Regions from separate parts of the Geminicoccus sp. genome, predicted to be linked through region 4. Evidence: riboswitches for the same ligand, from Rfam matches in the RefSeq annotation. Region 4 holds a riboswitch; each other region holds the start of a gene.
The links. A riboswitch is a leader RNA that binds a small molecule or an ion and turns the genes downstream of it on or off. The one in region 4 is predicted to bind thiamine pyrophosphate.
Positions count from the first base shown of each region.

Region 1: it holds a riboswitch for thiamine pyrophosphate, as region 4 does, so the genes downstream of both, thiM (hydroxyethylthiazole kinase) here and thiO (glycine oxidase ThiO) in region 4, are expected to answer to the same signal.
Region 2: it holds a riboswitch for thiamine pyrophosphate, as region 4 does, so the genes downstream of both, VHL31_RS13305 (ABC transporter ATP-binding protein) here and thiO (glycine oxidase ThiO) in region 4, are expected to answer to the same signal.
Region 3: it holds a riboswitch for thiamine pyrophosphate, as region 4 does, so the genes downstream of both, thiB (thiamine ABC transporter substrate binding subunit) here and thiO (glycine oxidase ThiO) in region 4, are expected to answer to the same signal.

Region 1 is NZ_DATAGQ010000120.1:10,008-17,216, reverse strand. Features, by position in the region: gene VHL31_RS11115 (farnesyl diphosphate synthase) at 1-622, opposite strand, end outside; gene VHL31_RS11110 (exodeoxyribonuclease VII small subunit) at 638-877, opposite strand; gene VHL31_RS11105 (histone deacetylase family protein) at 897-1,829, opposite strand; TPP riboswitch at 1,905-2,004, shown strand; gene thiM (hydroxyethylthiazole kinase) at 1,999-2,787, shown strand; gene thiE (thiamine phosphate synthase) at 2,784-3,434, shown strand; gene thiD (bifunctional hydroxymethylpyrimidine kinase/phosphomethylpyrimidine kinase) at 3,431-4,234, shown strand; gene tenA (thiaminase II) at 4,231-4,905, shown strand; gene mfd (transcription-repair coupling factor) at 4,902-7,209, opposite strand, start outside.
Region 2 is NZ_DATAGQ010000137.1:20,408-27,616, forward strand. Features, by position in the region: gene VHL31_RS13295 (ABC transporter substrate-binding protein) at 1-718, opposite strand, end outside; gene VHL31_RS13300 (ABC transporter permease) at 734-1,489, opposite strand; gene VHL31_RS13305 (ABC transporter ATP-binding protein) at 1,486-2,289, opposite strand; TPP riboswitch at 2,283-2,402, opposite strand; gene rodA (rod shape-determining protein RodA) at 2,451-3,587, opposite strand; gene mrdA (penicillin-binding protein 2) at 3,597-5,456, opposite strand; gene mreD (rod shape-determining protein MreD) at 5,440-5,961, opposite strand; gene mreC (rod shape-determining protein MreC) at 5,958-6,869, opposite strand; gene VHL31_RS13330 (rod shape-determining protein) at 7,045-7,209, opposite strand, start outside.
Region 3 is NZ_DATAGQ010000213.1:1,474-8,682, reverse strand. Features, by position in the region: gene VHL31_RS23660 (MBL fold metallo-hydrolase) at 1-714, shown strand, start outside; gene VHL31_RS23655 (ATP-binding cassette domain-containing protein) at 715-1,407, opposite strand; gene VHL31_RS23650 (ABC transporter permease subunit) at 1,391-2,968, opposite strand; gene thiB (thiamine ABC transporter substrate binding subunit) at 2,944-3,942, opposite strand; TPP riboswitch at 3,984-4,089, opposite strand; gene VHL31_RS23640 (alpha/beta hydrolase) at 4,149-5,375, opposite strand; gene VHL31_RS23635 (hypothetical protein) at 5,372-6,259, opposite strand; gene mntR (manganese-binding transcriptional regulator MntR) at 6,265-6,729, opposite strand; gene VHL31_RS23625 (metal ABC transporter permease) at 6,708-7,209, opposite strand, start outside.
Region 4 is NZ_DATAGQ010000236.1:34,073-41,281, forward strand. Features, by position in the region: gene ligD (DNA ligase D) at 1-2,216, shown strand, start outside; TPP riboswitch at 2,267-2,391, shown strand; gene thiO (glycine oxidase ThiO) at 2,439-3,440, shown strand; gene thiS (sulfur carrier protein ThiS) at 3,437-3,634, shown strand; gene VHL31_RS25600 (thiazole synthase) at 3,641-4,411, shown strand; gene VHL31_RS25605 (thiamine phosphate synthase) at 4,415-5,023, shown strand; gene VHL31_RS25610 (HesA/MoeB/ThiF family protein) at 5,020-5,988, shown strand; gene VHL31_RS25615 (ABC transporter permease) at 5,991-6,986, opposite strand; gene VHL31_RS25620 (ABC transporter permease) at 6,988-7,209, opposite strand, start outside.

The DNA of each region.
Region 1 (7,209 bases), on a different contig from region 4:
CGACGACGTGGTGGCGGACCGGCGCATCGGCACCGGCGATGACGGCACCGGCTTCAGCGGCAAAGGCGATCATGGCGCCGGTCTTGAGCCGCTCCATCTGTTCCAGGCCTGCCAGATCCGGCGGGTTCGCCTCGCCCTGCAGGTCGAGCATCTGCCCGCCACACATGCCAGCAGCGCCGGCGGCCCGAGCCAGACCCGCTATCAGCGTCAGCCTGGCAATTTCCGGCAGCCGCGCGTCCCCGGCAATCCACTCGAACGCAACCGCCTGCAGAGCATCACCGGCTAAAACCGCGGTCGCTTCATCGAAGGCGAGATGGCAGGCTGGGCGGCCACGGCGCGTGGACGCGTCGTCCATGGCCGGCAGGTCGTCGTGGATCAGCGAGTAGGCATGTACGGCCTCGATCGCAGCAGCGGTGGCCATCCAGTTCGACTGGCTAGCGCCGGCCAGGGCATCCGCCACGGCTCGCACGAGTGCTGCCCGCAGCCGCTTGCCGCCGCCGAGTGCCGCGTAACGCATGGCCTCGACCAGCCTCGGCGCCGCGTGATCCGCAGGCGAACCAAGCAGCCGGTCGATCTCCGCCTCCACGCTGGCGGCCGTATCCTGAAGAAAGCTGGTGAGCAAGGTGGACGGCCGACGTCAGCGGGAGGGATCGAAGGGTTCGACGCGGGGCTCGCCAGCGGCGTTCACCGACAGCTTCTCCACCCGCATCTGCGCGTCCGCCAGCTTCTGCCGGCACAGCTCCTTGAGTGCCGTACCGCGCTCATAGGCCGAGATCGCATCGTCCAGGTCCAGCTGGCCGCGCTCCAGCTCCTGAACCAGCTTCTCCAGTTCTCCGAGCGCAGCCTCGAAGCTCATCTGCTTGTTCGTTTCGGTCACAGGGCTGCTCTTCCTCCGCTCACTCTTGGCCAGCGAGCGCGCAGACATGGGCTTTGACGCTCCGGCCGAGCGCGTCGACGTCGTAGCCGCCTTCCAGCACCGATACTACCCGCCCCTGCGCATGACGGTCGGCCACGGCGACGAGTTGCTTCGTCACCCAGGCGAAGTCTTCCTCCGTCAGGCGCAGGCTTGCAAGCGGGTCGGCTTCATGCGCGTCGAACCCTGCCGAGATCAGCAGCAGTTCCGGCGCGAACCGGTCGAGCACCGGGATGACGCGGTCGGCCACCACCTTGCGGAAGAACGTACCGTCGGTGCCCGAGCGCAAGGGTATGTTCAGGATGTTGTCGCGTGCGCCTCGCTCGTTGTCGGCTCCCGTGCCGGGGTAGAGTGGTGACTGGTGCGTCGAGACGTAAAGCGTCTGCGGATCGGACCAGAAGATCTCCTGGGTGCCGTTCCCATGGTGGACGTCGAAGTCGACGATCGCGATCCTGCCGACACCATGCACGGTACGAGCCTGGGCTGCGCCCACGGCTACGCTGTTGAACAGGCAGAAGCCCATCGCACGGTTGCTCTCGGCATGATGCCCAGGCGGCCGCATTGCCGAGAAGGCGCGCTTGGCCCGACCGGACAAGATCGCATCCACCGCCGAGGCGGCAGCACCGGCCGCGCGCAAGGCTGCCTCGCGGCTGCCGGGCGAGCCGATGGTATCGGCGTCGATCTGCACGAGGCCCTGGTCCGGCAGGGCCTCCAGGAGGGCGTCGACATAGGCAACGTCATGGACGCGCTTCACCTGCTCGATCGATGCCTCCGGGGCTTCCTGCCGAAGCAGCCACGGGGCGTCCAGCTGATCCAGCGCCTCGACGACCGCCCGGTAGCGCGCCGGCCGCTCGGGATGGCCCGGTCCCGTGTCGTGGAGCAGGGCGCTGTCATGAAGATAGAGCAGGACGTTCACGTGCGGACGCTTCCTTCTGGTTGACAATGCGGGCGCTCGCCTGCGGTTGACATCGGTCGCAATCGGACCATCCTCAAGCCCGCCAAGGGGTGTTCGTCGTGACCGGCGGACTGAGATCAAACCCGTTGAACCTGATCTGGGTCATGCCAGCGAAGGGAGGCCAAGGAAGATGTCCCAGGACGTGGGACGGGTGCTCGATGCGCTGAGAAGCCGCCGGCCGCTCGTCCACAACATTACCAACTATGTCGTGATGAACTCGACGGCCAATGCCTTGCTGGCGGTGGGCGCGTCACCGGCCATGGTGCATGCCGCGGAGGAAGTCGAGGAGTTCGTCGCGATCTCCGACGCCCTGGTCGTGAACATCGGCACCTTGTCCCGGCCCTGGATCGAAGCAATGCATCTTGCTGTCGCCAAGGCGGACGGTGCGGGCAAGCCTTGGGTCCTGGACCCGGTCGGTGCGGGAGCCACGCGCCTTCGCACCGAGACGGCCCACAACCTTATTCGCCACCGGCCGGCGGTCATCCGGGGCAATGGCTCGGAGATCATGGCGCTCGTGGGCAGTTCCGGCACCACCAAGGGTGTCGACAGCACCACGGGCAGCGATGCGGCACTCGATGCCGCCCGCGGGCTGGCTCTGTCCACGGGATCCTGCGTGGTCGTCACCGGGGCCGTCGATCACGTAACCGATGGCGAGCGGGTTGTTTCCTGTGCCAACGGCGACGAACGCATGACCCGCGTCACCGGCCTCGGATGCACGCTCAGCGCGTTGACCGCAGCCTGTCTGGCTGTCGAGGAAGACCGCATCCTGGCGGCGCTTGCCGCCTGCACCATCCTCGGGGTCGCCGGGGAGTTGGTATGCGGCCAGAGCGAAGGGCCGGGCTCGCTGCAGGTGAGCATCCTGGACAGTCTGGCCAGGATCGACCGGACGATGCTGATCGGGCGGGCGAAGCTCACGTGAGGCGTCATGTGGATCTTGGCCTTTATGTCGTGCTGGACACGGCCACGACGCCACCGGCGCGCATTGCGGATCTCGCCGATGCCGCCGCTCGTGGCGGAGCCACGATCCTCCAGCTCAGGGACAAGACTTCCAGCGCGCGCCGCCTGATCGAACTGGCCGGTGCGATCCGGGCCCGGGTCGCCGGGATGGGCGTTCCCCTGATCGTCAACGACCGGGTCGACGTGGCGCTCGCGGCCGGTGCTGACGGTGCGCATGTCGGCCAGGACGATCTGCCGTCCCCTGCCGCCAGGGCCATCCCCGGTCCCGACGCGATCATCGGACTGTCCGTCACGAGCATGGATGAGATCGGGACCGTCGATCCGGCGGTGGTGGACCATGTCGGCCTTGGCCCGATCTTTGCGACCAGTACAAAGCTGGACGCGGCGCCGCCACTGGGGGCGATGGCCTTCCGGTGCATCCGCGGCCGACTGGATCTTCCGGTCGTGGCGATCGGCGGGATCGGGCTGCACAACGCCGGCGACGCCATCCGGGCCGGTGCCGACGGCATCGCGGTGGTGACGGCCGTGGCTCATGCCGCTGATCCCGAGGCTGCAGCCCGGCAGCTCTTGAGCGCTGTCCGGGATGCACGTGAAAGGGGCGCCTCTTGATCCACAACATCCTGACCATCGCCGGTTCCGATCCCAGCGGCGGTGCCGGCATCCAGGCGGACCTCAAGACGTTCGCGGCCATGCAGACCTATGGCTGCGCCGTGCTCAGCGCGCTGACGGCCCAGAACACGCAGCGCGTGACGGGCGTGCATCCGGTTCCGGCAGCGTTCGTTGCGCAGCAGATCGACACGCTGTTCGCTGATGTCCGGATCGACGCCGTGAAGGTCGGGATGGTTGCTACGGCCGAACTGGCTGCGATCATCGCCGATCGTTTGCAGGCGCATGGTGCCAGGAACATCGTGGTTGACCCGGTGATGGTCGCCAAGGGCGGCGACCGGCTGCTCGCCGAGGAGGCGGTGGCGGCTGTGCGCGAGTGCTTGTGCCCGCTGGCTACCGTGCTGACTCCCAACCTCCCCGAAGCGGCCGTGCTGACCGGAGGCGACGAGCCGACCACGCTGGCCGGGATGCATGGCCTGGTCCCACCGCTGCTGGCCCTCGGACCGGCCGCCCTGGTGCTGAAGGGAGGACATCTTGGCACCGACGACGCACCGGACCTGTTCGCGGACGGCGGGCGCGTCGTGGAGCTGCCGGCGCGCCGGATCCCCACGAAGAACACCCACGGCACCGGCTGCTCCTACTCGTCGGCGATCGCGGCACTCCTGCCCACGCATGACCCGCTGGAGGCGGTCAGGGCCGCCAAGTCCTGGCTGACCGGCGCCATCCTCCATGCGGACGAACTGGCGGTCGGCCACGGCCACGGTCCTGTCCACCACTTCCACAACCTCTGGACCCCCAGATGACCGTCTCCTTTTCGGCCTCCATGCGCCATGAAACCGCGGACCTGCTGAAGCGTATCCTGGCGCTGCCGTTCAACCGGGAGCTGGCCGCTGGGACGCTGGAGCCGAGGCGGTTCCAGCACTACGTCGTCCAGGACGCCATCTATCTGCTGGAGTATGGCCGCGTCTTGGCAAGGATCGCCTCGGTCGCACCCGAGCCCGCCACCATCTCGCTGTTCGCCAAGTCGGCCGACGGTGCGATCCAGGTCGAGCGGGCGCTGCATGCCAGCTACTTCGAGCTGTTCGGCATCACGCCCGAGCAGGTGGCCATGGCCGAGCCGTCACCGACCTGCCTGGCCTATACCGACTTCCTGCAGGCCAGCATCGCGCGCGATGGGCTGGCGGTGGGCGTGGCGGCGATCCTGCCGTGCTTCCGCATCTACTGGGATGTCGGGCGCCGGATCGCCGAGGTCACGGTCGCCGACAACCCGTTCTCCGCCTGGATCGAGACCTACGCCGACCAGAGCTTCGGGGATGCGGTCCTCGCCGTGGAGGACGTGGCCGACCGTCTGGCGGCCGAGGCATCGCCGTCGACCACCGCCGCGATGAGGCAGGCCTACCACCGCTCGTGCCAGTACGAGTGGATGTTCTGGGACAGCGCCTATCGCATGGAGAGCTGGCCCGTCCGCATCTAGGCCGCGAGCCGTGCCAGCTGGTCCATGAGCCTGTTCGCGACCTTGAGCCGCTCGCCGGGGCTCTTCGTTTCCTGGACGAAGACGATCTTGTGGTCCGGGCGGACCTTCATCTTGCCCTTGCTGTCCGAGATCAGCCCGATCAGCTTGTCCGGCTGCGGGAACCTGTTCTGGTGGAGGCTCAGCACGATTCCCTTCGGTCCTGCGTCGAGCTTGGCCACATTGGCACGCTTGCACAGCAGCTTGACGGCAATGATGGCGAGCAGGTTCTCGGTCTCGGGCGGAAGCTTGCCGAACCGGTCCACCAGCTCGGCCGCGAAGCCGTCGATCTCCTCGAGCTCGGTCAGCGAAGCCAGGCGGCGGTACATGGCAAGCCGCAGATCGACATCGCCGATCCAGCTCTCGGGCATGAGAGCCGCGGCATCCACCGTGATCTGCGGCGTCCAGTCGGTCGGTGCCTCGTCCGGCCCGCCCTGCGCGCCGGCCTTGGCTGCCGCGATCGCCTCCTCGAGCATCGAGTTGTAGAGCTCGAAGCCTACCTCCTTCACATGGCCGGACTGTTCGTCGCCAAGCAGATTGCCGGCACCACGAATGTCCAGGTCATGGCTCGCGAGCTGGAACCCGGCGCCCAGCCCTTCCAGCGACTGGATGACGTTGAGGCGCCGCTCCGCCGTGTCGGCCAACTGCTTGTCGGGGGTCGTCAGGTAGGTATAGCCGCGAACCTTCGACCGACCCACGCGCCCCCGAAGCTGATAGAGCTGGGAAAGCCCGAACAGGTCGGCGCGGTGGACGATCAGCGTGTTGGCCGACGGGATGTCGAGCCCGCTCTCGACGATGTTCGTGGCCAGGAGCACGTCGATCCGATGGTCGTAGAACTGCCCCATCGTCTCTTCGAGGTCCTTCGGCGCCATCCGCCCGTTCGCGATACCGATCTTCAGCTCAGGCACCAGCTTGCGCAGGTCCTCCGCCAGCTTGTCCTGGTCTGAGATGCGAGGGCAGACATAGAAGCTCTGGCCGCCGCGATAGTGCTCCCGCATGAGCGCTTCCCGGATCACCACCGGGTCCGTCGGCATCACGAAGCTGCGCACGGCCAGGCGGTCGACCGGCGGCGTCGAGATGACGCTCATGTCCTTCATCCCCCCCAGCGCCATCTGGAGCGTGCGCGGGATCGGCGTCGCCGTCATGGTCAGCACGTGCACCTCGGCGCGGTACTGCTTCATGCGCTCCTTGTGCACGACGCCAAAATGCTGCTCCTCGTCGATAACGACGAGGCCCAGGTCCTTGAACTGGACATCCTTGGCCAGCAGCGCATGGGTGCCGACGACGATGTCCACCCTGCCCTCCGCCAGCTCGGCCTTGACCTGCTTTTGGGCCTTGGCTGGCACGAAGCGGGAGAGCTGCTCGACGCGGATGGGCAGATCCGCGAAGCGCTCGGTGAACACGCGGTAGTGCTGCCGGGCAAGTAGCGTCGTGGGTGCCAGCACCGCGACCTGGCGACCGGCCGCGGCCGCCACGAATGCCGCGCGCAGGGCCACCTCGGTCTTGCCGAAGCCGACATCGCCGCAGATCAGGCGGTCCATCGGTTGGCCGCTGGCCATGTCCGTCAGCACCGCCTCGATGGCACTCAGCTGGTCCTCCGTCTCCTCGTACGGGAACCGCGCTACGAACTCGTCGTACAGACCGGGAGCCGTTTCCAGCGGCTGCCCCTTGCGCAGTGCGCGCTGGGCAGCGATCGCCAGCAGTTCCTGCGCGACCTCGCGGACCCGCTGCTTGACCTTTGCCTTTCGTGCCTGCCAGCCGGCCCCGCCCAGCTTGTCGAGTTGCACGGCCTGATCGGCATGGCCGTAGCGGGACAGGATCTCCAGGTTCTCGACCGGAATGAACAGCTTGTCGCCGCCGGCGTACACGACCTTGAGGCAGTCATGGGGTGCGCCGCCGATCTCAAGGGTGATCAGCCCTTCAAACCGGCCGATGCCGTGCTCCGCATGGACGACATGATCGCCCTCGGCCAGCACCGAGAGGTCCTGGATGAACTTGTCGGCGCGTTTGCGCCGCGTAGCTGACCGCTGGAGGCGGTCGCCGAGAAGGTCGACCTCGCCCAGGATGATGATGTCGGTCGTGTAGAACCCGCGCTCCATCGGCAGGACCGCAAGCTTGGCACCCGGCTTGGCGTCTGCCTCGGCCAGGCTCGTCACGACCGGCAGGCCGGGCAGCCCGTGATCACCCAGCACCGTCCGAAGTCGATCGGCCGAGCCTTCCGAGTGCGTCGCCAGGATCGGGTCCTTGCCCTCACGGGTCAGGTCGCGG
Region 2 (7,209 bases), on a different contig from region 4:
TGAGCACCCACTGCGTCGCCGCCTCGACGGCACGCAGGAACCTCCGCAGCTCGGGGCGGTCCAGGCCGTCGCGGTGGGCCGCATAGATCAGCTCGTCATAGGGAGGCACACCCTCCTCCTCCGGGTAGAAGCCACGGCCGGGATGGCCGAGCAGCGCCATCTGGGGGATCTCGACGTTGCGGAAGGCGCCGATCACGGCATCGACCTGACCGCTGATCAAGGCCGGCGACAGCGAGAAGTTGACGTTGATCAGGTTGACGTCCGCAAGGCTCAGTCCATGGGTCTTAAGCATCGTGCCGAGCAGCACGTCCTCGAAGCCGGCCACCGAGAACCCGACGCGCTTGCCCTTCAGGTCGGCCAGCGACGAGATCGGGCCGTCGGCCAGCGCCACCACCGTGTTCAATGGCGTGGAAACAAGGGTCCCGATACGGACGAGCGGCAATCCGGCGGCAACCTGGAGATGGAGCTGGGGTTGGTAGGTAACTGCGATATCAGCCTGCTCGGCCGCGACCAGCTTCGGCGGATCGTTCGGGTCGGACGGCGCGATCAGTTCGACCTCGAGGTTCTCCTTCGCGAAGAACCCCTTCTCCCGGGCGACCACCAGCGGACCGTGATCCGGGTTGACGTACCAGTCCAGCAGGACTGTGAGCCTGTCAGCCGCCCGGGCAGTGCCCGCCACGCACAGGAACAGCGTCGCCAGCGCGAAAAGGCGCAGCATGGTTCGGGATCCTTTCTATCGATTGGTCTGGTAGCTGGCGGGTTGCCAGCGGTTGAACCGGGTCATGACCCGGTCGACCAGCCACCAGAGGCTGAGCGCCATGGCGGACAGCACCACGAGCGCAGCGAACAGCAGGTCGACCTGCATCCGTGCGTTGGCGTGCAGCATCAGGTAGCCCAGGCCGCCCGACGAGCCGACCCATTCCCCGACGACGGCACCGATCGGTGCCACCGCGGCGGCCACCCGGAGACCTGATCCGAGGGCTGGCAGCGAAGCCGGAACGCGGATCTGCCGGAGCACAGCCAAAGGTGGTGCATCCATGACCCGCGCCAGTTCCAGCCAACCGCGCTCGGTGCGGCGCAGCCCGTCGAAGAAGGCGAGCGTCACGGGGAAGAAGATGATCAGGACCGCCATCGCGACCTTGGAGAGGAGGCCATAGCCCAGCCACAGCACGAGCAGCGGGGCCAGCGCGAACACGGGCAATGCTTGGCTGATCACCAGCACGGGAAGCAGCCACCGCCTCGCAGGTGCGGAACTCACCAGGACGAGGGCAGCCAGGGCGCCGATCAGGCTGCCGATGAGGAGGCCGAGCACGATCTCCAGGCCGGTCGTGGCGGCGTGCTCCGCCAGGAGGTGCAAGTTGCGCCAGCCGGCCAGCGCCACCGTGAGGGGACCCGGAAGAATGAAGGGCGGCACGCCGCTCAGCCAGACCACCAGTTGCCACGAACACAGCAGGCCAACAGCCGTCACAGCCGGACGGAACAGGCTCATTGGGTTTCTACCAGTTCGGCCGATGCCAGAAGTTCCTTCATGAGGTCTGACTGCAGGCGGATGGCGCCGGGATCTGCTGGATCGCGCGGCGTGGGACCGGATGGCTCGATCGGCCCGCGAAGCTTCGCGGGGTTGCCAGCCATCACCCAGATGCGGTGTCCCAGCCGGATGGCTTCCAGGGGATGATGCGTCACCAGCAGGACCGTGCGATCGGCCAGCAGCTCGGCCGCGAGATCCTGCAGGCGATGGCGGGTGACCGCATCCAGGGCCGAGAACGGTTCGTCCATCAGGACGACCGGCCGATGTTCGATCAGCGTGCGTGCCAGGGCGACGCGCTGCCGCATGCCGCCGGAGAAGACCAACGGCGACGCATCTCCCTTGCCGGCCAGCCCCACCCGCGCGAGGAGCGCATCGGCTTCGGCGGCCAGAACCTTCATGGCATCGCGCGATCTGCCGCGGAGCCGGTGGCCAAGGAGCACGTTGTCGCGCACGTTCAGCCAGGGCAGCAGCAGGTCCTGCTGGGCCATCAGCGCGATCTTGCCGACAAGGCGACCCGGGTCCGGACGAACAACGGCACCGGCTTCCAGACCGGCGATCAGGCGCAGCAGGCTGGTCTTGCCGACGCCGGACGGACCAAGCAGGCAGGTCCACTTGCCGGCCGGAAGCCGCAGCCGCAGGTCCTGGAATACAGGGCGTCCGCCATAGACGAGGTGGGGCACCTCCACCTCCACCTCGGGTCCAAGCAGGCGCGGCGGCTCCTCTGGGGAGCGGACAACGGGCGGTGCCTGGCTGATCTGCATGCTGTTCCCATCCCTTCGCCAGTGTGAACTGGATCAGGTTCGAAGGGTCGCCATGCTGCACGGATGTGCCGATGGCCTCTCAGCCCCTTGCCGGGACTCCCCTTGGATGGGTGGGTGATAGGTTCTCGTCCCCGGTTTGGGAACAGGCTTTGTCGGCCGGCTCAGCTTTTCGGGAAACGCTGGATCGGGGTGTCGCGGTGGACGTCGGCGGACAGGAGGATGCCGAAGCCCAGCAGGACGGTCAGCATGGCGGTGCCGCCATAGCTGATCATCGGCAGCGGAATGCCGACGACCGGGATCAAGCCCATCACCATCGACGTGTTGATCACGACGTAGACGGCGAAGTTCATGCTGAGCCCGATGATGACCAGCCGCGCGAACTGGCTGTGGGCCCGGGTCGCCGCGACGATGCCCAGGACCACGACCGCGAAGAACAGGAAGAGCGTGAAAGTGGCACCCACGAAGCCGGTTTCTTCGGCGAGCGTGGTGAAGGCGAAGTCCGTGTGCTTCTCGGGCAGGTAATTGAGCTGGGCCTGCGAGCCGTGCAGGTAGCCCTTGCCCCAAAGGCCGGCCGAACCCAACGCGATCTTCGACTGGATGATATGATAGCCGGAGCCCAGCGGGTCCTCTTCCGGGTTCAGGAAGGTAAGCACCCGCTGGCGCTGATAGTCATGCATCATCTCCCAGCCCACCGGCAGGGCCGCCAGGCCGATGGCGATCACCAGGGCGAACTTCCACCAGCGTACGCCTGCAGCGAAGAACAGGGTGCCGCCCACCGAGATCAAGGTGATGGCGGTGCCAAGGTCGGGCTGGAGCATCACGAGTGCTACCGGCACCGCCACCATCAGGAGGGGTGGGACCAGGAACAGCGGCCGCTTCACGTCGTCCAGCCAGCCGGCATGGAACCAGCGCGCCAGTCCCAGGATCAGGGCGATCTTCATGACCTCGGACGGCTGGAGCTGGATTGGGCCCAGATCGATCCAACGCTGGGCGCCCTTGGCGACGATTCCGGAGAGGTCGACTGCCAGGAGCAGCGCCACTCCCACCATGAACACCGGATAGGCGATCCTGAACCAGAAGCGCACGTCGATCATGGCCAGGACCAGCATGACGCAGATCCCGGCGGCAAGGCGCACGGCATGGCGGAAGGCCCAGGGTTCCGGTGAGCCGCCCGCGGCAGAATACAGGACCGCATAGCCGATGCCGCCGATCACGCAGAGCAGCGCGACGAGCAGCCAGTTGATCGACAGGATCTTCTCGCCCAGCGATAGGTCGGTCGCCCGCAGCCGTTCTTCCATGGCAGGTCCTCAGGCGGACTTGCCGTCCGGCGCCTGGACGGGCTGACCGTCCAGTTGCAGGACGCGGTCGAGGATGTCGCGCGCAATGGGTGCCGCCACGGCGGAGCCGCCCCCGCCATGCTCGACCACCACGGCCACCGCATAGCGGGGCTCCGTGAAGGGCGCGTAGCCCACGAACAAGGCATGGTCGCGCTGTTCCCAGGGGATGTCCTTGCGCTTGTAGGCGCCGGACAGCCGGTCGGCCTTGCTGATCCGGCGCACCTGGGAGGTACCCGTCTTGCCGCCCATCTGGACGCCCGGCGTGAGGAGGGCAGCGGCACGCGCGGTGCCCGCCGGACTGTTCACCACACGGTGCATGCCACCAAGGACGAGATCCAGATGCTCCTTGGCAACCCCTACCGGCTCGGCCATGGCACCACAGCAGGCCATATGGCGCGGGCCGCCACGGACCAGCCAAGGGCTGACCTTGTAGCCACCATTGCTCAGGCGGGCGGTCATGATGGCCAGTTGCAGCGGCGTGGCCAGCACATAGCCTTGCCCGATGCCGGAGATCAGGGTCTCGCCCTTGTGCCAGGGCTGCTTCAGCTTGGCCTTCTTCCAGGCTACCGTCGGCATGACGCCTGGCCGCTCGCCTGGCAAGTCGATAGCGGTCCGTTCGCCCAGCCCGAAGCGGCGCGCGTACTCTGCCAGACGGTCGATACCTAGCCGTCGGGCAACCTCGTAATGGTAGACGTCGCAGGAAACTTCCAGCGAACGCTGGAGGTCGACCGCGCCATGGCCGCCCTTCTTCCAGCAGTGAAACTCGATCCGGCCGAGCCAGGTCGACCCGGAGCAGCGGATCCGGGTGTCCGGCTTGATCACACCGGTTTCCAGGCCGGCCAGTGCGATCATCATCTTGAAGGTCGAGCCTGGCGGGTACTCGCCCTTGAAGGCCTTATTGACCATCGGCGCCAGCTTGTCGTCGCGAAGCGCTCCCCAGTTCCTGGTGGAGATGCCGTTCTGGAACAGGGTCGGGTCGAAGCTCGGCACCGATGCGAGCGCCAGCACACCGCCAGTCCGCACGTCCACGACAGCAGCAGCGGCGCTGGTCTCGGCCGCCAGCCGGTTCATGCAGAAGCGTTGCAGCTCGAGGTCGAGGGAAAGCTCGAGGTCCTGGCCGGGCTGCCCCTCGTCGCGATCCAGTTCGCGGATCTCGCGACCGACCGCGTTGACCTCGACCCGAGACAGGCCGGCCTTGCCACGAAGCACGGGATCGTAGGAGCGCTCGACACCCTGCTTGCCGATGCGGAAGTCAGGCAGTTGCAGCAGCGGGTCCGCATCGCTCTTGAGTTCCGGCTCGTCCACGGGGCCGACATAGCCCAGGACATGAGCCGCGGCAGGACCTTCGGGATAGCGACGGACCATGCCGGAATCGAGGATGATTCCGGGCAACTCCGGCGCACGCACGGCGATGAGTGAGACCTCTTCCCAATCGAGATCATCCCGCACGCTCACCGGCACGAAGCGCGGGCGCGCCTGCACCTGCCTGATCACCTCGGCGATCCGCTCGGGCGTCACCGGGATGACGGCCGCCAATCGTTCCAGGGTGCCCGGCACGTCCTTGGTGAGCTCGCGGATGATTCGGACCCGGTAGGTCGGGATGTTCTCCGCCAGCGGCCGTCCCGCCCGATCCAGGACGCGTCCGCGCGGCGGGAGAATCAGGCGCTGGTTGACCCGGTTCTCCTCGGACAGGAGCTGGTAGCGCTCGCCCTGCTCCATCTGCAGGTACCAGAGGCGACCGACCAGCCCGCCGAACACGCCGAATGTGCCCGCACCCAGCAGCACGGAACGGCGCCGGAACCAGCGGATGCGTTCAGCTTCCTGCTGCATGGCGCATTCTCGGCAACGCTGTCTGCAGCCGCATCAGCAGAAGGACGACAAAGGGCCAAGCCAGGACGGTCAGCAGGACCCCAAGCACAGCCGGGATCGGGTGGTACCAGCGGCCAGCCATCAGCGAGGCCATCACCCAACGCAGGAAACCTAATGCCGCAGCATAGGAGGCGAAGCTCGCGGTCAGGACCGGCCACGACATGGCAAGCAGCAGCTTGTGCTGGCGGACCACGGCCTCGCGCGTCAGTAGCAGCAAGGCCGGTGTGAGGCCGATCATCGAGCCGGCGACGAAATCGGTGGCGAGGCCCAGCGCGAACAGCGGTATGGGCGCCACCAGCTCCGCGCGGTGGAGCGACCAGAAGAACAGGGCGGCGATCAGGATATCAGGCCCGCGGCTTGCCGGCGCCGCATCCGGAATCGGCGCAAGATCGACCAGCGCTGCCAAGGCAAGGGAAAGCGTCGGCAGGAACTGGCGCAGGCGGTGCTCGGTCGTGCCCGTGGTCATCGCGGCAGTTCGGCCGCAAGGCGGGTGGCGCTCGTCGCCTCGATGCTGGCCGCTTGCACAGGCAGGGCAGCTTCGGGTGGCTCCACCGGCAGGGCACGCAGGATCTGCACGACGTCCAGCCGCTCCCAGTCGGCTACCGGCGTGACATCCACCTCGCCACTGGCCATCCGACTGATCACGCCCACCGGGATCCCAGCCGGCAGCAGGCCACCTTCACCCGAGGTGATCACCCGGTCCCCCAGCGCGAACCGGGGATCGCGGGGAAGAAAGCGCAGGCGCGGAAGCCGGTCGTTGCCGCCTTCCAGGAGCGCCCGATCGCCCGACCGATCGACGAACACCGGGATCTTCGCGCTCATGTCGGTGATCAGGAGCACTCGCGCGCTGCGCTGCCCGACGGCCACGATCCGCCCGACCAGACCGCGCGCGTCGACCGCCGCCTGGCCCACCATCACACCGCGGCTGGAGCCGGCATCGACCAGCCGCGTCTGGATGAAGCCGCCGCCGACATCACCGACGATCGACGCCGTGGCGACGGGAATGGCCCGCTCGATCGGCGGCATGTCCACGATCCGCCTGAGCGCCCTGTTCTGGACATCGAGGCGGGCGGCCTCCGCCTGCCAGGCCAGCAGCCGATCCACCTGCATGCGCAGCCGCTCGTTCTCTTCCTGCAGGGCCAGCATGCCCCCCACCGTTTCGGCCAAGCCGCGCGCCGCATGGACCGGCATCGCCATCATCCCGAGCACGGGAGCCGCCAGATCGCCTGCATGGTTGGACGCCATGTCGATCAGCTTCAGATCGACCTTGCCGACCACGAGCAGCAGCAGCGACGCCACGAGCAGCACCGCCATGGTCATCCGGTCGACCAGGACCTTGAACGGAACGGCAAGACGGGACAGTCGCCGGCTCATCGAAGCTCAGCCTGCTCTTGCCGGCGCGGCCAGACCATCCTCGATGCTCATCACGCTCACCTAGACCTCATCTCCGGTACAGCTGCACCGCCAAGTTTTCTACCATGGGTGCATCGATTAATAGAAGATTCAACTCAAGGCTTAGACGATCGGCTTGCCGTGCGTTCAGTCCGCATCAATAGGCCGTCTGGAGAACGTGGCGTAGTTCCTTTTCCTCAAGGCACCGCCCGGTTCCCATGACGACGCAGGTGAGCGGGTCGTCGGCGAGGCTCACCGGCAGGCCTGTCGTGTAGCGCAGCACGAAATCCAGGTTGCCCAGCAGCGAGCCGCCACCCGTCAG
Region 3 (7,209 bases), on a different contig from region 4:
ACGGATCCTTTCTTATCCGAGTACGCTTCGCCGGTGCCACCGTTCGGCCCCAAGAGGTTCGCGCCTGTCTCGCTCGCCGTGGAGGATCTCCCGCCACTCGACGTACTGATCCTCTCGCACAATCACTACGACCACCTGGACCGGCCGACGCTCGAGCGCCTGCCGCTCGGGCCCAACGCGGTCCTGATCTGCCCGCTGAAGGTGGCTGGCTATGTCGACACCAGCCGTTTTGCGCGTGTCGTGGAACTCGACTGGCACGGGCAGACGGAATTGGCGGGCCTTGGCATCACGAGCATACCGTCCATCCACTTTTCCGCCCGAACGCTTTGGGACCGCAACGAGTCCTTATGGGGCGGCTTCATCCTCACGACCCCGTCCAAGCGCATCTATTTCGCAGGTGACACCACGTTCGGGCCAGTGTTTGGCGAGATCGGCCCCCTGTACGGGCCGGTCGACCTAGCCCTGCTCCCGATTGGCGCCTACGAGCCGCGCAAGTTGATGCAGGCTTCGCACTGCACGCCGGAAGAGGCAGTGCAGATCGGCCAGCTGTTCCAGGCGCGCCAGGCGATCGGCATGCACTGGGGCGTGGTGCGCCTCACGGATGAGCCACCATTCGAGCCACCCATGCGCTTCCGCGACGCCATCGCCACGGCGGGACTGGGCGATGCATGGGGAGGCATCATGGCTGTGGGCGAGACCCGGCCGATCGGCTGATCAGCCCAGATACTCCGCAAGGATGGCGGGCGGGTTGGCCATGATCTCTGCGCGCGGGCCAACTGCGATGATCGTCCCGCCCGCCAGGACGGCCAGCCGGTCCGCGATCCTGGCTGCGTCCTCCGGCTGATGGGTGACCAGGACGACGGTCAACGCCTCCTCCCGGCGCAGTTCGTCCACCAGATCCAGGAAGTCCCGGCGCATGGCCGGGCCAAGCGCCGCGAACGGCTCGTCGAGCAGCAGCAGCGGTCGCTTGCGTACGAGGCAGCGCGCCAGGGCCGCCCGCTGGCGCTCGCCGCCGCTCAGCTCGTACGGTCGCCGGCTGCCAAGCGCCCCGATTCCCAGTCTCGCCAGCGAGTCGTTCACCATGCTTCGCTCGGATGCGGAGAGTCGGGCATTGGGGCGGATCCCGAGGGCGACGTTGGTGAAAACGTCAAAGTGGCCGAACAGGTTGTGGTCCTGGAACAGGCTCGTGACCGGGCGCAGCGCCGGCGGCACGCTCGTCACGTCCTGTCCATCAATCGTAATCCGGCCGCTCGTCGGGTCCAGGAAGCCGGCGATGAGGTCGAGCAGGGTCGACTTGCCGCCACCGGACGGACCGATCAGTGCCGTGATCGATCCCTTGGGGACGTACAGCTCGTAGTGGAACTCCGTGCCCTCGTGCCGGAAGCGGACGTCATCGACGCACAGCATGCGCCAGCCCCCGTTCGACGGCCCACATCAGGCCCGCGGCCAGCACCACCAGCACAACAGCGGTGACGGCCGCATCGGCGGAGCGATACGAGCCAGCCTGAAGGTGCAGGTGCATGGGCAGCGTCCTCGCCTCGTCCGCACCAAACAGCGCCACCACCCCGAAGTCGCCCAGCGAGAAGGCAGCCACCAGGCCACCGGCCAGTCCGGCCACGGGAAGGAGGGTCGGCAGGTCGATCAGCCGCCATCGCGTGGCGCCGCCGATCCCGAGCGCCCGGCACAGCCTGCCATGCTCCATCTCGCGCCTCGCCACCTCAGGTCCGAGGATGGCGACAACATAGGGCAGCCCCATCAGGCCGTTGGCCAGCGCAATCGCCGGCAGCGCCACCTCGGCAGGGTCGACCACGCGCCGCAGCAACAAGAACAGGCCGGCACCCAGGGCCAGGGCCGGGGTCACCAGCGGGATCGAGCCGACATATTCCCCGGCCCGCATCAAGAACCCGGCCCGGCCGCGCGCACCCAGCACGAGCAGGCTTCCCGCCACCAGGGAGATCAGTGCCGCCGCCAGCGCCACCACCACGCTGTTGCGCAGGGCCACCAGGAACATCGGCGCGCTCAGCACCTTCCACCAGGGCCCACCCGCTGCCTCCAGCAGGAGGGCCAGCAGCGGCGCACCGAGGAACAGCAGGGCGGCTGCCAATACGAGACCATCCAGCGCTTTTGCGAGCAGACCATCCTCGACCCGCAGCTTCGGTGGCGCTCCCGTCGACACACCACTGCGGATGGTCCGCACGCCCAGCCCAATGCCAACGAGCACGCTGCACAGCGCGATCTGCAGCAGCGCCAGCACGGCCACGCGCACCAGGTCCGCATCGACCCTCAGCGCCTCGTAGATCGCGACCTCCATGGTTGTTCCGGCTGGCCCGCCACCAAGCGTCATCGGCAGGGCGAAGCTCGTGAAGCAGAGCATGAATACGATGCCGAGCGCACGCGCGATGCGCGGCGCCAGGGCCGGCCACTCGATCAGCCGGAAGCGGGCTAGATCCCCCAGGCCAAGCTGTCGGGCCAGCCGCCACTGTTCCGCCGGCACGGCGCGCCAGGCAGGAGCCAGGATGCGCACCGCGAGTGGCAAGTTGAGGAAGACGTGGCCGATCAGGATGCCCGTCAGGCCATAGATCGACGGCCAGGGGATCCCGAGCATGCCGAACAGCTCGGCGACCCAACCGCGCCGGCCGAACAGCACGAGCAGCGCGCTTCCTGCCACAAGGGCAGGCACCAGAACCGGCAGGGCCAGCAAGCGCTCGAGCAGATCGCGACCAGGAAAGGAGCGCCGCACCAGGGCCCGTGCAACCAGTACCGCCGGCAGCACCGCCAGTAGTGCCGACAGGGTAGCCTGCACCAAGGTGAAGCGAAGGGTGAGGAGCGTTCGCCCGTCCAGCCATCGTCCGCCCTGTCCCGCCTCCTGCAGTCCCGTCGCCAGGAGCGCCAGGATCGGCAGGAACAGCGTGAGGCCGACCAGAAGCGCGGTGACGTTGCCGATCAGCGTCCCAGTGCGGCGAACCACTCGTCCACCCATGCAGCGCGGTTGACCCGCACCGTCTCGGCATTGGTGAGGAGCGCCTTGCCCGGCTGGATCAGCCGGCTGAACTCTTCGGGCAGTTCCACGCCGTCCGACTTGGCGGGATACATCCAGTTGGTGGTCGGCAGGATCGACTGGGCGTCCGACGAGAGGAGGAACTGCAGGAAGCGCTTGGCGAGCTCCGGCTCCTGGGCGTTCTTCGCCAAGGCCGCCACCTCGACCTGCAGATAGTGGCCGTCCGTGAACGGTGCCGCCTGGATGTCGTCCTTGCTCTCGGCAACCATGTGGTAGGCGGGCGAGGTCGTGTAGCTGAGGACCATGGACGCCTCGCCCTTCAAAAACAGGTCGTAGGCCTCGCTCCATCCCGACGTCACCGTCAGGATGTGCGGGGCCAGCTTCTCCCAGTAGGCCCTGGCATCCTCGCCATGAACGGCCTTCACCCAGAGCAGCAGGCCCAGACCTGGGGTGCTCGTCCGCGGATCTTGGATAACGACCGTCAGATCGGGCGGGGCATCAGCCAGTTCGGCCAGGCTCTTCGGCGGGTTCGGCAACCGGGTGCGATCGTACACGAAGGCAAAGTAGCCCCAGTCGTAGGGAACGAACGACGGATCGTCATACATTACCGGCAAAGTAAGCCCGCTCAGGTCCTGGCCATGCGGTGCCACGAAGCCGCCATCCTTCGCTTCGGCTGTCAGGCTGCTGTCCAGCCCGAGCACCACGTCCGCCTTGGAAGATGCTCCTTCGAGCTTCAGCCGGGACAGGATGGCGACGCCGTCATCCACGGAGGTCCAGACGAGGTCACAGCCGCAACTCGCCTCGAAGCGCCTCTCAAGCTCGGGGCCGGGCCCCCATTCGCTGGTGAAGGACGAGTAGGTATAGACGTCGAGCACCGGCTTGGCCTGGACGCCGGACATGATCGTCATCGAACCAAGGACGGTGGCGGCGAGCTTGCGCTTCATTCTTCCCTCCATACGAAGGGAAGGTGCGCATGGCCGGTCCTGTCGCGGCGGCTGCCCATTCCCTACGCCGGCATGATCCGGATCAGGTTCCTCGGGTTCGCTCGTGCGTCTCAGCCGGCAGCAAGGCCGGCACCCCGCGGGTCACATGCGCGCCCATTACTGCCCGCCGCGCTCCAAGACAAGCGGCGGCCATCGGCGTGTCTCGGTCACCCCTTCACGTGGGTGGTCGGCCGGTCCCCGCCCCCCGCCTTCTCCTGATGCCACTTCCCATCGGCATCCTGGTACTCGATGACCTCGTCGTCGCCGGCCTGCTCCTGCCGGACAGCCGCGTCCTCCGCAGCGCGGCGGGCCTCGTCGTGGGTATTGTAGGTCTCGGAAAAGCTGTCACCGAGCTTGTAGGCCCAGCCATGATCGTGCTGCACGATCTCGTAGGTGATATCGGCCATGTCGAGTCCTCCGGCTTGTCCGGCACTGAACGTACTGCCGGTTTCGCCGGTTCCGGCCGCGCCCAGCCGTCGCGCCGCCGTCACCAGTCGCTCGAAGGCAGCGGCGGCCGGTGCCGCATGATGGCGCGCGCGCAGCCAGGCGTGCGGCAGACCGGCCTCGACCACCGCGTCCACCGGCACGCGCGCGGAGCGCAACCTGCCTGCAAACGCCGACACGTCGGAGGCGAGCGGGTCGTACTCCGCAGCCGTCATGAACACAGGCGGCAGGCCTGGCAGTGCTGGCGCGTCACCCGGGAACAGGCGCGGATCGTCGCGGTCGCTCTCGTCAGCGGTGCGCCCAAGATAGGTCTCGAGATAGTGCAGCATATCGACCGTGGTCAGACCGGGAGCATCATGCATCTCGATTCGCGATGGCAGCGTCTGATCGCTGGAGAGCGCGGGGTAGACCAGCAGTTGGCCTGCCGGTCCCGGCTCGCCCGCATCCCGCAATGCCTGCGTCACGGCAGCGGCAAGGTTGCCCCCTGCGCTGTCGCCGGCCAGCAGGATCCGCTCCCGGTCGATGCCCAGCCCCGACGCTTCGTCGCGCACCGCCCGGAACACGGCCAGCGCGTCGTCGAAGGCTGCCGGGAAGGGGTGCTCGGGCGCCAGGCGATATTCGACCGCGACGGCAACGCAGCCGGCACCATCGGCCAGATCCGCGACGACGCTGTCATGCGTCTCGAGATCGCCCACCACCCACCCACCGCCATGGAACCAGACGATGCAGGCGCCGCTCGACCGGGCCGGCCGGTAGATCCGGCAGGGCACGCCCGCGAATGCCCAGTCCTCGCTGGAGAGCCCGGCTGGATGAGGGGCTGCAAAATGTCGGCAGGCGCGGCGATAGCCTTCGCGGATCTCGTCGAACGAAGCGCCCTCGGGCGTGGCCGCGATACGCTCGCCCTCGGCGAGCCAATCCAGCATGGCGCGATCGAGTTGGTAGTTGGTCACCGGCAGCCTGCCTTCGCGATATCCTTTTCCCGCGCGAACGCCTGGGTCTGCACCCACCAAGGTGCGTCCGGGTCCCATGGCAGCCGCGCGATCTTTCCATCCGGCGTCCGCCCACCCGCCAGGCTGCCCCAGATCACGGCACCGTCGCAGCCGAGATCGTAGACCTTATCCAGCTGCTGCAGCCAGAAGTCGCCCTCGATGATCTCGCGGGCGATCTTCTTGTTCTTGTCGTGATATTGCGGCCAGAGATAGGGATAGATCGGCTTGCCGATCGCCTTGGCGGCCGCGACCGTGCCGTCGGCCATCCTCACCCAGCCTTCCCGGTCCTTGTAGAATGCGTAGAGCGTCGGATAGAGGTCGTCGACGGCGTCGGCGAGCTTCGACCAGCGCCGGTTCTGCTCGGCATAGACGATCAACCGCCCCTCCTTGCCCGGCTGGAATGCCCAGTAGTCCCGCACAGGCACCAGTGAGTAATAGCCGAAGCGGGTGCCTGGCATCAGCTTGCGCATGAGGTTCACGATCTCCACGAGATCGTCGACCTGATCAGCCTCCCAGTGCTCGATGTCGAGCACGAGCCGTTCGTAATTGTGCTTGGCCAGCTTCGGCACCAGGACGTCTTCGATGTGGCCGAAATCCGGCTTGTCACGGTCGCGGCCCGGCCAGAAATCACCGACATAGACGGTGCGCAGCGGCTCCAGGCCGCAGACTGAAAGATCATCCGGCTTCCCGTCGAACCGCATCGTGTCGAAGAGCCGGAACGCGCGCTGCGCCGCGGCCGGATGCGAACCGCCGATAGCAGCGGAGAGAACGGCTGCACCGACACCGGAGCTAGCAAGCGTGGCCAGGCTGGCGGATCCAGCGATGAAGCGACGACGGTCGAGCAAACTGATCATCCCTGCCCTGTCAGACGGCGCGTGGCCATTTCCAGCGCGCCCAGGGTCTGGTCACTGACGTGGTGTTCGATCCCCTCCGCGTCGACATGGGCGACCTCGGGCGGAACCCCGATCGCGTCGAGGAAGGCCAGCACGATCCGGTGCCGGCGCCGGCATGCCTCGGCCAGATCGCGTCCGGCCGTCGTCAGGAACACCGATCGATAGGGCTCCGACGACAGCAGGCCTTCCCGCACGAGCTTGGAGACCTGCGTGGTGACGGTAGCCTGGCTGACGCCCAGGCGCTCGGCGAGATCGACCGCCCGCGCCTCACCCTTCGCATCGATCAGGTCGGCCACCAGCTCGACATAGTCCTCGGCGATCTCGGTCCGATGCGCATGGCGAACCTGCCCGAAGCCCGCCGCCTGCAGTTCCGCATCTCCCAGTTGCTGCCGTCGCGCGATCACGTCCCTGCCCTTGTCCAACCTTCCGGTCCGGCGGAGCCTCGACCGGGCGATACCATGGCTCGCTGCACCAGCAGCACAATCCCCAGCATCAAGCCGGACACGAACGCGATCGTGCCGGCGGCTCCCAGGGCCAGATCGTAGCCGAGGATCGGCGGTCCCGCGACCGCGATCAGGTAGCCGATCCAGCAGTCAGCCAGGCCGATCGCGGTCGCGAGCAGCAGTTGCCGGCCGTAGCGGTCAGTCAGGAGCCGGGCTGTCGCAGCCGGGCAAATTAACAGGGCCACCACCAGGATTGCGCCGACCGATTCGAACGAGGCCACGACCACCGTCGCCGTGAGCAGCGCCACCAGCCGGTCGATCCGACCTGGCGGGACACCCAGGAGCGCGGCATTCTCCGGATCGAAGCTGGCCAGCACGATCTCCTTGCGCAGCATCCAGAGCAATGCTGCGACGACGACGATCGCTGAAGCCAACATAGGGAGCTGGCGAGGTGCCTGC
Region 4 (7,209 bases):
CTGAGGCGGACCCGCATCTGGGCCTGAGCAAGGGGCGTCTCTCGTTCGAGCTGGCGGGCGAGAAACTGCATGGATCCTGGCACCTCGTGCGCATGCACCGGCAGCGAGGCGAGAAACGCGACAACTGGCTGCTGATCAAGCAGCGCGATGACCACGCCCGGCCCGAGAACGCGCCAGACATCCTGGAAGAGGCGCCGAACTCGGTGCTGAGCGGCCGGTCGAACGACGAGATCGGGCAGGACGCTTCACCCAAGCCGGCGCCTGCCGGCGTGAAAGGGAAAACGGCACCCACGAGGCGTCGCGCGGCGCGTTCCAGCGCCAGAACAACCACCGCCATGCCCGACTTCGTGCCGCCATGCCTCGCGACGCTGGAGGCCAAGCCGCCCGTCGGGGACCGCTGGCTTCACGAGATCAAGTTCGACGGCTATCGGATCCAGGCAAGGATTCAGGAAGACAGTGTCGTGCTCCTGACGCGCTCCGGCCTGGACTGGACCGGCACGTTCGGCTCGGCCATCCCGGCAGCCTTCGCGGCACTTCCCGGTACCGACCATCTCATCGACGGTGAAGTGGTCGTGGAGGGCGAGGCGGGCGCTTCCGATTATGTCGCCTTGCGTGAGGATCTCTCTGCCGGCCGGACCGACCGTTTCCGCTACTATGCCTTCGACCTTCTCTTCCAGGACGGGCTGGACCTGCGGGCAGAACCGCTGGACACGCGCAAGCGCCGGCTGCGGGAGCTGCTCGCGGGCCTCGGTCATGACTCCCAGCCCCTTCGCTTCAGCGAATCGTTTCCGGAGCAGGGCGATCTCGTGCTGCAGCATGCCTGCCGGCTCAGCCTGGAAGGCATCGTCTCCAAGCTGCGCGCTGCACCCTACCGCTCGGGGCGCAGCGGCGACTGGATCAAGTCGAAGTGCGGCGACCGGCAGGAATTCGTGATCGTCGGTTGGGTACCCTCCACCGCGGCGCCGCGAGCGATCGGCTCCCTCGTGCTTGCCTATTACGACGATGGGAAGCTGGTACATGCCGGGCGGGTGGGCACCGGCTTCGGCGGTGCCATGGCGCGGGAGCTCTGGGAGCGCTTGCGCTCCCTCGACGAGACCAAGATGCCGTTCAAGGAGCGGCCCGAGCGAAGCAGCCGGGACGTGCACTGGGTCAGCCCGCAACTGGTGGCGGAAGTGGAGTTCAGGGGCTGGACCGGCGATCTGCTGCTCCGGCACGCCTCCTTCCGCGGCCTGCGCGACGATAAACCGGCGACCGAGATCGTCCGCGAGGATCCCGCGCCGGCGAGAAAGGCTTCAGCCAAGGCTCTACCCAAGGCCCCGGCCGAGCCGAAACAGGCGAGGGTGAAGCTGACCCACCCGGACAGGGTCTACTGGCCGGAGGACGGCGTCACCAAGCAGGGCCTCGTCGACTACTATGCCGACATATGGAAGTGGATGGCGCCGCATGTGGTGGCGCGTCCGCTGTCGCTGATGCGCTGCCCCGATGGCGTGGGCCAGAAATGCTTCTTCCAGAAATCGCCCTGGCGCGGCATGAACCGGGCCGTGACCGTGCTCGACAATCCGGGCAATGGTGGTGACACGGTACTGACCATCCAGGACCTGGACGGGATGGTGGCCCTGGTGCAGGGCGGTGTCCTGGAGGTCCATCCATGGGGTGTCCGCATCGATGACCTGGATCATCCCGACCAGGTGACGTTCGACCTGGACCCCGGGGATGATGTGGATTGGGAACAGGTCAAACAGGCGGCGTTCGACGTTCGCGAGCGCCTGAAGGTGCAGGGGCTGGAAAGCTACCTGAAGACGACCGGTGGAAAGGGACTCCATGTGGTCGTGCCACTCAAGCCGTCGGCGGACTGGGAGCAGGCCAAGAACTTCGCCCATGAGCTTGCGGCGGCCATGACGAAGGACAGCCCCGCCTTGTACACCGCGACGATGACCAAGAAGTTGCGGGCCGGGCGGGTCTTCGTCGACTGGCTGCGCAACGGACGCGGATCCACGGCGGTTTGCGCCTACTCGACGCGCGCCCGTGCCGGTGCGCCGGTCTCCACGCCACTGGCCTGGGATGAACTGGATGTCGACGTCCGGGGTCCGCATTTCAACGTCAACAACGTGGCGAACCGTCTGGGCCACCTCGGTAGTGACCCTTGGACCGGCTTCTTCCGCACTGAGCAGACGCTGCCGGTGCAGAAGGCCAAGCGGGCTCACGCCCGAAAGTGAGGGGCCAGGCAGCCCAGGTGTTTGACTTCGGCCGCGATCGACATCACCTTCAGAGCACCTAGGGGAGCCCCGCGAGGGGGCTGAGAGGTCATCGGCACAGCCTGCTGTGCGGCATGACGACCCTTCGAACCTGATCCAGTTCATGCTGGCGTAGGGATGGGTGACCGCTGCAATCCGGCAGAGATCGACCTCCCGCCATCAGGCTGGGGAGCGTACCGATCGATGCATATCGTGGTCATGGGAGCAGGTGTCGCCGGTTTGACCGCAGCGCTTGCGCTGGCGGAACGCGGCCACGACGTCGATGTGCTCGAGCAGGGTCCTGGGCTCGGCCTTGCGTCCTGCTCCCGCTATGCCGGTGGAATGCTGGCTCCCTGGTGCGAGCGGGAAAGTGCCGAGCAGATCGTGGCCGACCTCGGCCAGGAGGCGCTTTCCTACTGGCCTCGTGTCCACCCGCAGACCGTCCAGCGAGGCAGCCTTGTCGTGGCTCCCAGGCGCGACGAGCGGGAGCTCGACCGGTTCGCGCGGCGCACCTCGCATTTCCGGCCGCTCTCAGGCACGGAACTCGGCGAACTCGAGCCAGATCTCGGCGGGCGCTTCGGCCGGGCCTTGTTCTTTCCCGATGAGGCGCATCTCGATCCTCGCCAGGCCCTGCAGTCGCTGGCTTCGCGCTTGCAGGAGCAGGGTGTGGTGATTCGGTTCGGGGTGGATGCACGCCAGCATCTGGCCGCAGCCGACCGGGTGATCGACTGCCGCGGCCTGGCAGCCCGAGACCATCTGGCGGACCTGCGGGGCGTCAGGGGCGAGATGCTGATCCTCCGCTGCCCCGAGATCTCCCTGCAGCGGCCCGTACGGCTCCTGCACCCCCGCTTCCCCTTGTACATCGTGCCCCGCGATGACGGGCACTTCATGGTGGGGGCCACCAGCATCGAGAGCGGCGACCGGACCCGCGTGACGGTGCGATCGGCCGTGGAACTCCTCAATGCCGCCTACACGCTGCATCCGGCGTTTGGAGAAGCAGAGATCGTCGAACTCGGTGCCGATGCACGCCCGGCCTTTCCCGACAACCTCCCGCGCGTCCGGCAGATCGGCCGAACCCTCTACCTGAACGGCCTCTACCGACACGGCTTTCTGCTCGCACCGGTCCTAGCTCGTGTAGCAGATGAACTAGTCTCGGAAGGCAAGCCTAATCAATATCTTGTGGATGAAGAAAGAGAGGTGGGATGAAGTTGATCGTGAACGGAGAGCCGGTCCAGACAGACCGGGTCGTGCTCGCCGATCTGCTGGAACAGCTGGGCTACGGGAACATTGTGGTCGCGACCGCCGTGAACGGCAGCTTCGTGCCCGTGCCACGTCGTAACGAGACGAGCCTAGAGGAGGGTGACAAGGTCGAGATTCTTGCACCCATGCAAGGAGGCTGAGCAATCATGGATGTTTATGGCACGAAGCTGACGTCACGACTCCTGCTGGGCACATCGCAGTATCCCTCGCCGGCCATCCTGGCGGAGGCCGTCCGGGCGGCTGGTGCCGAGGTGGTCACGGTTTCGCTGCGGCGCGAATCCGGGGCCGGGCGAGCCGGCCAGGGGTTCTGGTCGCTGATCCGCTCGCTCGACGTGAAGGTCCTGCCGAACACGGCCGGCTGCCATACCGTGAAGGAAGCCGTCGCCACCGCGCAGATGGCGCGCGAGGTCTTCGGCACGTCGTGGGTCAAGCTGGAGGTGATCGGGCATCACGATACGCTGCAGCCGGACGTGTTCGGGCTGGTGGAAGCGGCGCGGATCCTGTCGGAGGACGGCTTCCAGGTGTTTCCGTACACGACCGACGACCTGATCGTGGCGGAAAAGCTGCTGGAGGCCGGCTGCCAGGTTCTGATGCCCTGGGGAGCGCCGATCGGCTCGGGGCGGGGACTGAACAATCTGTTCGCCCTGCGCAGCATGCGGTCCCATTTTCCGGACATACCGCTGGTCGTGGACGCCGGCATCGGTCTGCCGTCGCATGCCGCGCAGGCGATGGAGCTTGGCTACGATGCCATCCTCCTGAATACGGCCGTCGCGAAGGCGGGCGAGCCTGCCCGCATGGCTGCAGCCTTCCGGCTGGCGGTCGAGGCCGGGCGTGAAGCCTTTCTCGCGGATCCGATGGAACCGCGAGACATGGCCGCTCCGTCGACGCCGCTCCTGGGCACGGCGTTTCGGAACTGAACGATGCAACTCGATCCATTCTACCTGATCGTGGACCATCCGCGCTGGCTGGAGCGCCTCCTGCCACAGGGCGTCCGGCTAGTTCAGTTGCGCATGAAGGACATGCCTGGGGCAGAGCTCCGGCAGCTGGTGCGGACGGCACGTGACCTTGCGCGGGTTCACGGGGTCCAACTGATCGTCAACGACTACTGGCGCCTTGCGATCGAGGAAGGCTGCGACGTGGTCCATCTCGGGCAGGAGGATCTCGACGAGGCGGACCTGGATGCCATCCGGGCCGCACAGGTGAGGATCGGGATCAGCACCCACGATCATGCCGAACTGGAGCGGGCCATGGCCTGCCGGCCGGACTATATCGCGCTGGGGCCGATCTTCCCGACCATCCTGAAGAAGATGCCATGGGCGCCACAGGGCATCGCCAGGATCCAGGAGTGGAAGAAGCGGATCGGGACGATCCCGCTCGTCGCCATTGGCGGGCTGAAGCCAGAACGCGCCAGGGACGTCCTTGAGGCCGGTGCCGACAGCGCTGCCGTGGTCACGGACATCCTGCTGCATGCTGACCCGGAAGCGCGCACCCGGGAATGGATCAAGGCTGTCCAGAAGGAGGCCGCATGAACAGCCGCTACGCTCGCCAGATGGTACTGCCCGAGGTTGGAGAGGCCGGCCAAGCCAAGCTCGCGGCCGCCTCGGTCCTAGTCGTCGGCGCAGGCGGCCTGGGTTCGCCCGTTCTCCTCAATCTGGCCGGTGCCGGCATCGGAAAGCTCACCATCATCGATCATGACCGGGTGGAGATGTCGAACCTCCACCGCCAGCCCCTGTATCGGCAGTCGGACGCAGGCGCTTGGAAGGCGGAAGCTGCCAAATCGGCCATACTAGCTTACAATTCAGAGATTTCGGTCGCTTCCCTTGTCCAGAAGCTGATGCCTTCCAACGCGGCTTCACTAGTCGAAGATGCTGACTTGGTCGTCGATGCAGCTGACAGCCTGGCTGTTACCTATATCTTGAGCGACGCATGCAGGATCATCGATAAACCTTTGATATCTGCGGCCGTCTTGGGCTTGGGAGGATATGTGGGCGCCTTCTGTGGCGGCGCTCCTAGCTACCGCGCCGTCTTCCCGGACATGCCCTCGACAGTCGGCAGTTGCGCAGCCAATGGCGTCCTCGGTCCGGTCGTGGCGACCCTGGGTTCACTACAGGCCCACATGGTTCTCCAACTGGTCCTGGGACTGCAGCCGTCGCCAGCGGGGCGGCTGGTGTCGGTGGACCTGTCCAGGTTCGGGTTCGGCGGCTTCTCCTTCCTCGGCACGCCGGAGCCGGATGGACCGCCCCTGCCGTTCATCGATCCCGCCACAATCGAACCCGACGACGTCGTGGTCGACCTGCGCGGCAGCGAGGAGGCGCCGAGCCTAGTGACGGACCGCGCCCTGCGCATCCTTCCAGCCGATATTGCCTCGGCAGAGCTGCCCCGTGACCGCCGGATCGTGCTGGCCTGTTCGGCCGGGATCCGGGCACACCGCGCGGCACGATTGCTGGCATCGCGGCGGTTTCCGCGCCTCGCCGTGGTCGCGATCGGGAGCTGACGTCAGCTGACCTTGCGCCAGCGACGGCTGGCAAAGGTCACCACCAGCACCAGGAAGATCAGTGCGCCGGTCCCGACCTGCTGCCAGTAGAAGTTCCATCCGACCAACAGCAGGCCGTTGGACACCATCGCCAGCAGCAGCACGCCCAGGACGGTCCCAAGGATGTTTGGCCGACCGCTCCGGTCGATGGTCGTACCGATGAACGTGGCGCCGATGGCGTTCAGCAGGAAGGCATTGCCTGTCGAGGGCACATAGGCATTAACCGTGCTCGACAAGAGGATCCCCGCAATAGCGCTGATCGCGGCAGCCAGGATGTAGACCAGGACGAGGTTGCGGCGCACCGGAAGGCCTGAGTACCAGGCGACCGTCGACTGGACGCCGATGGCGGTGACATGACGGCCGAAGACCGTCGACCGCAGGAGCACGGCCAGCGTCGACGCCACCAGCAACACGATCCAGAGCGGTGTCGCGATTCCCAGCAGGTCGCCATGTCCGAGAAACACGCTCTCCGGCGCCACCTTGGACTTGGACAGATAGATGGGAATGCCGCCACCGGTCGTGAGCTGCTGCACGCTCCGCCCGATGAACAGCGTGCCGAGCGTCGCCAGGAACGGGGTGATGCCCAAGCCTACGATCAGGAAGGCGTTGAACAGGCCGGCCATGCTGCCGGCCAGCAGCCCGCCGAAAAGGGCGACATAGAAGTTCTGCCCGGTGGCGATCGCGCTCACGAAGACCAGGCTCGCGAAGTCCAGCGCCGTCCCGACCGACAGGTCGATGCCGCCGGACGCGACCGCCATGGTCATGGCGATCGAGATAATGGCCAGCAAGGCGAAATTGTTGACGAGAACGCTCTCGATATTGGCCGGTGCCAAGAAGCTGGGGGCCGAGAACGAGAAGAACAGCCCGACCAAGAGCAAGGTCACCGGCAGCCCGGCGCGCAGAAGGAGGTCGGCTCTGGAACCGGACCTGGCCGGTGCTGCCGCCGCGTTGGCTGCCATCTCAGGTTTCCTTGCGTCGCAGGATCGACGTCACTGCGACCACCACGAGAATGAGCGCACCCTGCACGCCGCTGACCCAGTAGCTGGAGATATTGAGGAGCTGAAAGCCGTTGCTGAGAAACCCGATGAACAGCGCGGCAAGAAGGCTTCCCGTGATGGTCGGGACGAGGCGACGGGAGAAGACCACGCCCAGCAGCGACGTCACGACGACACCCAGCAGCAG